2 regions of the Sphingomonas sp. PP-CC-3A-396 genome follow, and region 2 is predicted to be linked to the other one. Evidence: riboswitches for the same ligand, from Rfam matches in the RefSeq annotation. Region 2 holds a riboswitch; the other holds the start of a gene.
The links. A riboswitch is a leader RNA that binds a small molecule or an ion and turns the genes downstream of it on or off. The one in region 2 is predicted to bind thiamine pyrophosphate.

Region 1 (3,410 bases), on a different contig from region 2:
GGAGACCGCATGCTTGCCCCTGGTCGGCAGGAAGTCCGCCCCGACGGGCAGGTCGTCGTCGATCCGCGCGTGCAGATATTCGCCGGAAAGGTACAAGCTGACGCCTGCGACCGGTCGGTAGTCGATCTCCGCATCGACGCCGTACGAGGTCTGGCCGCCGGCGTTGAGGGTGGCATTCACCTGCGCGCCGCCCTGGTCGATCACGGTCGCGAGCTGGCGGTTGCGGAACTTGTAGTGGAAGCCGGTCACCGACGCGGAGAGCTGTTCCCCGATGAAGCGATAACCGATTTCCTGCGAGACCGAATATTCGTTCTTGAGCGCGTTGGTGCCCTGCACGACGACTTCGCCACCGTAATAGCTGTTGTAGAGCGTGAACTCGTTGGGCGTGCGGAAGTTGGTAGTGATGTTGGCGAACAGCTGCTGGCGATCGTCGATCCGGTAGTGGATCGCGGCGCGCGGCAATGCGGCGAAGCTGTCGTTGCGCACCTTGTCCTGCGGGCCGGGGAGGTAATTGCGGCCGTTGCGCAGCACGTTCACGCCCTTGAACCCGGCGTCGATCGTCAGCCGCGGCGTCAGCGCGATGCTGTCGGCGAGGAAGAAGCCCTTTGTTACCGTCACGGTGCGCTGGTTCTCATAGGCCAGCAGGCGGCCGTCAGCGGTGCGGATCGCCTTGGCACGATAGCCCCAGCGGTCGAACGGCTGCCCGTCCGCGTCGATCGACGTGTAGGACTGCGTGACGCGATCGGTGCCGTAGTCGAACCAGAGCCCGGCGGTGAGCGTGTGCATGCCGGACTTGAGCGTCAGCTTGCTGACGTTGCCGACGCGCATCTGGTCACCGGTGTAATTGCCGAGCACCGTCGCCACGCCGTCGACCGCGCCGGGCAATGCGATCGGCTGTGTCAGTTCCTCGGTGCCGAGGAAGTTTCCCTCGGTGGTCAACTGCGTCCCGTAGGGCGAGTTGCCATAGCCGAACTGGAGATAGGTGGTGGTGTCGAGCGCAAGCCGGTCGGTCAGCGCCAGATGCACCGGCGCGGAGGCGTAGAGGTTGCGGAACGGCGCGCGGTACAGGCGCCAATAGTTGGTGTTCCCCGCCGTGTAGCGCTTGTCGTAGTTGAAGCTGCGGCCCTGCGCGTTCCACTCGGCCAGCGTCGGGCTCGGATAGCTCGACGAGTTCGCGTCATTATACGACAGCGCGAGGCTGGCACGGTTGCCGGCACCCCATTCGTTCAGGATTTTCGCGTCGATATGCTGGCGCGTGTCATAGCCGGCACCCCGCCAATTGTCCGCGCGGGTGTTCGAATAGGACAGGAACGCCTTCAGCCCGGTATTGCCGATCGTACCGCTATCGACACGGAAGAACCCCCGCCGCGCCGCGTAGCTGCCGAGCGACAGGTCGACGAGCGCACCGGGACGCGCTTTCGGATCGTCGAGCGCGAGCGACAATAGCCCGCCGGCCCCGCCGAGCGTCGGGGAATCGATATCGACCGACCCTTGCGCGAGCGAGATGCGCCTCAAATTCTCGGGGTCCGCAAACTGCGACGGATAGGCATAATAATAGCCGATGTCGTTTTGCGGCGCGCCTTCCATCAGCACGCCGATCTCGTCCTGGCCGAGACCGCGCAACGTCAGGCTTGAGCTCGTCGACAGGCCGTACGGATCGCTCGACGCGACGTTCGCGCCGGGCAGCAGCGTCACAAGCTGGAACGCGTTGAGCGTCGGCGCCTGCTTGACGATGAAGTCGGCGGAGATCGCGCTCTGCGCGCGCGGCACGCTCTGGTCAGGGAGCAGACCGGCAGGATCCGGTTTGCCGACGACGCGAATCTCGGCCGGTTCGACTGGATCGGGTGCGACTTGCGCCCCGGCCGACGATGCCACGAGGGTCGCCGACAGGGTCAACGCGACCCGCCCCAAAAGCCGGCACTCTCGCCCGGCGGAAGTCACAACAAAACCAGCACTGAAAAACGTCACGTCCACTCCAATCGGAGGGACGACGGGCCAGCCGCAGACCCTCCCTACGCCGGTATAAGCCGGATCAGGTTCAGCGGGTCATGGGCTGCAGCCCACCTCTCAGCCGCGCATAAGCGGCCCCCCGGGGATGTCTGTCGCTTAGGTGGTTGGGCGCGTGTTGGAAAGCGCTATCGCGGTATGCGCCCAGCGGCCGGGGTATGTTCCCATCCGATCGTCATCGGGTGCGGCTCGCCGTATCGGGATCGGCCCTGAAAGAGACGAGGATGGTGTCACGCCGGTGAAAAGGGGTGCGCGTACAGCGCGATCGGCGGCTGCCGTCTCATGTCAAACCAGGACTTCCTCAATGCGTGCTATTCGTCCCTCGTTGTCCAGTTTTTGTACGGCGCTCGCCCTGCTGTCGGCCATACCGACCATGACCCAGGCACACCCGGTTCCCAGCGGCTTGCGCCTCGAACGAGTCGTGATGGTGATGCGGCACGGCGTCCGCGCGCCGCTCTCGGGCGAAGTGCCGGTGACGACGCGCACCGCCCAGCCCTGGCCGAACTGGCCCGTTCCCGAAGGCCAGCTGACACCGCACGGCGCTTCCGCAATCGAGTTGCTCGCGCGCCATGATCGTCGCTGGCTCGCGTCGCTCGCGCTCACGCGGTGTCCAGCCGCAGCTACGGTTCGGATCTGGACCAACACGGCCAGCCGGACGATCGCCAGTGGAGAGGCGTATGCGCAGGGGTTCGCGCCCGATTGTCGATTGACCGTAGGCCACCTTCGCGAAGATCGGACCGATCCGATCTTCGAACCACTGGCCGCCGGCGCGACCGCCTTTAGCCCCAGCCAGGCAATCGCCTCGATCGACCGCTACACCGGTGGAATGGCCGCGCTCGTCGCGCGTCACCGCCCAGCCCTTGCGTTGCTCGACACCGTGCTGGGATGCGGTCATGGCGCATGCAGCCCGGTCGACCCGCCGTCGCTGGTCGCGTCGACCGATCGCCGTGGGATCGAACTATCCGGGCCGATCCGGGCAGTGTCGGGTATCGCGCAGGTCCTCCTGCTGGAAGACTCCGAGGGCATGCCGCGTCGTGCGGTTGGATGGGGACGCGCCGATCCCGCGACGATCGCGCGGCTCGGCGCCCTTCATGCCGCGCTGTTCGACGTGTTCACGCGGTCACCCTATATGGCGGCGCACCAGGCATCGCCGCTCGGCCATCGGATCATCGATACGCTGACCGCCGCTCGCGCGCCGCGTCTCGATGTGATGATCGGCCACGATACCAACGTCACTGCGCTGGCCGCCGCGCTGCACGTCGCTCTCGATGCCCCCGGCTTTGCTCGCAACGACGTCGCTCCGGGCGGTGCGATAGTGATCGAACGGTTGCGCGATCCACGATCCGGCGAACGGTTCGTCCGCCTGTACTACCGTGTACAGTCCCTCGCGGCGATCCGTGCGC
Region 2 (3,410 bases):
TGATCGCCAACAAGACCTATCTCGAGGCGGCCGCCGGCATCCTCGCGGCAGAGGCGTATCACGCAGGGCTGATCCGTACGATCCTGTACCGCAAGGGTTTGCAGACGCCGAACCCGATTCCATCGCTCATCACCGCCGCAAACCAGATCAGTGACGCGCGCGACAGCCTCGACGGCACCGTCACGAACACGACGACGGGCGTGATCGGCGACGACGATCAGGGCATCACCGGGTCGGATCCGACGATCTCGAACATCGTGCCGACCGACGCAAACGGCCTGGCCTACAGCCGCTCGGTCGCTCAGGTGCACAACATCGTCTACCTGACGCCCACTGCGAAGATCGGTGGTGGCTTCTTCCCCAACGGGACCAACAACCGCCTCGATTCGCTGCGCACGAGCGGCGCCAACGCGTGATCGTCGTCACGAACTGAAACAGGAAAATCCGGGTCGCGGCGTTCATCAAGAGCGTCGCGGCCCCTCGTTTGGGGAACGACCATGACCAACTTCACGAAGCTCACCATGCTCGCCGGCCTCGCCGCCGCGGGCATTTTTGCCGTTCCAGCCGCCGCGCAGGACATGACCACCGACAGCGACAGCAAGCCGTTCTCGGGCGTCTATATCGGCGCCGCCGGCGGCTATGACGTCCAGGGCAACGACATCGGCTCGTCGATCCTGTTCGATCGCAACAACGACGGCAATTTCAGCGACAGCGTCAACACCATCACCGGCGCCAATGCCTTCTCGCCGGGCTTCTGCAATGGCTCGGCGCGCACCGCCGTCCCGGCGTACGGTTGCCGCAACGACGATGACGGCTGGTCGTATTACGGCCGTGCAGGCTTCGACGTGCAGCGCGGTCCGTTCGTGGTCGGCATCGTCGGCGAATTCGGCAAGTCCGAGATCACCGACAGCGTCGCCGCCTTCTCGACCACGCCCGCCAGCTACACGATGGCGCGCAAGCTGAAGTGGGAAGGGTCGGCGCGCCTCCGCGCCGGTCTCGCCGCGCGCAACACGCTGTTCTACGCCACCGGCGGCGCCGGCTATGCCAAGATCGACAACCTGTTCTTCACCACCAACACCGCCAACGCGTTCGCAGCCACCGGCTCGGACAAGCGCTGGGGTTATGTCGGCGGCGGCGGCATCGAGCAGAAGCTGACCAAGAACATCTCGATCGGCATGGAATACACCTACCACCAGTACAAGGACGACGACGCCCGCGTCCTCGTCACCGCTGGCAGCGCGATCACCGGCAGCCCGGTTCTGCTCGCGAACAACCCGTTCGTGCTCGCCCCCAACACCGCGGGCACCACCTTCCGCCGCAGCGACGAGAATTTCCGCTGGCACTCGCTGCGTGGGACGGTGAGCTTCCGGTTCTAAGGCGCAGGGCGGCTTGCGCCGACCCGGCGCAAGACTCGCCCAAGCCCGGCCAGCGCAGCAAAGCACGCCACAAGGCGTAGCTTAGCTACGACTGACGGCGCGCGGAGTTAGATGAAAGGCCGTTGCCCCAACCAGGGCAGCGGCCTTTTCTCGTTAAGGGACCCCCACCCCAACAACAAACACCACCCCGGCGAAGGCCGGGGCCCAGTTGGAAAGGTGGCTATAATGGAGCACATCGCGTCGTTAGCGCCGTCCCCCACCTGGGCCCCGGCCTCCGCCGGGGTGGTGAACTTTCGATCGGCAGGATGCCCAACCGAATCCCAGGCGCACGTCCCCCGCACACCCCAAGCCACCAAATTCCCCATTGCACCCCACCCCCAGCCGCCTATGCTCGCCTCACCCCGGGGGAGCGCTTATCCGCGCTTGAGAGGAAGGCAGGAGCCTTCGACCCGCTGAACCTGATCCGGTTGATACCGGCGGAGGGAGGGAGCGGTCGCCACAGAACCGCAAGCCTTCGCTCCGAGACCCGTAGGAGCAAGCGCATGGCCGATTTCGAAGCACGCACCCCCACAGCAGATATCGGCGTCACCACCGGCCCGATCCGAGGCTCGCGCAAAATCCACGTCGCGGTCCCCTCCAGCCCAGACGTCCGCGTCGCCATGCGCGAGATCGTCCTCGACCCCAGCTGCAGCGAACCCCCGTTACGCGTCTACGACACCAGCGGCCCCTACACCGACCCGCGCGCGACAATCGACATCAACGCCGGCCTCCCCCAACTCCGCCGCAGGTGGATCGAGGCTCGCGGTGATGTCGAGAGCTACGACGCGCGTGAAATCCGCCCCGAGGACAACGGGCAGTTGGGCCCGGACCGCTCCGGCGGCGTCCCGCAATTCCCCGGCAGCGTCAAGCGGCCCGTGCGTGCGAAGGCAGGCCAGAACGTCAGCCAGATGCACTACGCGCGACGTGGGATCATCACCCCAGAAATGGAATATGTCGCCACCCGCGAGAATCTCGGTCGCGCGATGCTGAAGGAGTATAAGCGAGACGGCGAATCCTTCGGCGCGCAGATCCCCGACTTCGTCACCCCGGAATTCGTCCGCGACGAGATCGCCCGCGGACGCGCGATCATCCCCAACAACATCAACCATCCCGAATCCGAACCGATGGCGATCGGCCGCAACTTCCTCGTCAAGATCAACGCCAACATCGGCAACTCCGCGGTCGCCAGCAACGTCGCCGCCGAAGTCGACAAGCTCGTCTGGTCGATCCGCTGGGGCGCTGACACGGTGATGGACCTCAGCACCGGCCGCAACATCCACGACACCCGCGAATGGATACTGCGCAACTCGCCCGTCCCGATCGGCACCGTCCCGATCTACCAGGCGCTCGAAAAGGTCGGCGGCGTCGCCGAGGACCTCACCTGGGAGATCTTTCGCGACACGCTCATCGAGCAGGCCGAACAGGGCGTCGATTACTTCACGATCCACGCCGGCGTCCGCCTCGCCTACATCCCGATGACCGCGAAACGCGTCACCGGCATCGTCTCGCGCGGCGGCTCGATCATGGCGAAATGGTGCCTCAGCCACCACAAGGAGAGCTTCCTCTACGAGCGCTTCGACGAGATCACCGAGATCATGAAGGCCTACGACATCGCCTACAGCCTCGGCGACGGCCTGCGCCCCGGCAGCATCGCCGACGCCAACGACGAAGCGCAGTTCAGCGAACTCTACACGCTAGGCGAACTCACCCACCGCGCATGGAAGAGCGACGTCCAGGTCATGATCGAAGGCCCCGGCCACGTGCCGATGCACAAGATCAAGGAGAACATGGACAAGCAACTCGAAGTCTGCGGCGAAGCACCTTTCTACACCCTAGGGCCCCTGACCACGGACATAGCCCCCGGCTACGACCACATCACCAGCGGCATCGGCGCCGCGATGATCGGCTGGTACGGCACCGCGATGCTCTGCTACGTCACGCCGAAGGAGCATTTGGGCTTGCCGGATCGCGACGACGTGAAGGTCGGTGTGATCA

Region 1: another riboswitch for thiamine pyrophosphate. It lies ahead of C8J40_RS08705 (TonB-dependent receptor); the one in region 2 lies ahead of thiC (phosphomethylpyrimidine synthase ThiC).

Annotation. Positions count from the first base shown of each region.
Region 1 is NZ_SLYF01000004.1:56,686-60,095, forward strand. It holds gene C8J40_RS08705 (TonB-dependent receptor) at 1-1,875, opposite strand, end outside; TPP riboswitch at 1,993-2,102, opposite strand; gene C8J40_RS08710 (histidine-type phosphatase) at 2,381-3,410, shown strand, end outside.
Region 2 is NZ_SLYF01000001.1:697,110-700,519, reverse strand. It holds gene C8J40_RS03190 (ferritin-like domain-containing protein) at 1-416, shown strand, start outside; gene C8J40_RS03185 (outer membrane beta-barrel protein) at 498-1,376, shown strand; TPP riboswitch at 1,769-1,878, shown strand; gene thiC (phosphomethylpyrimidine synthase ThiC) at 1,919-3,410, shown strand, end outside.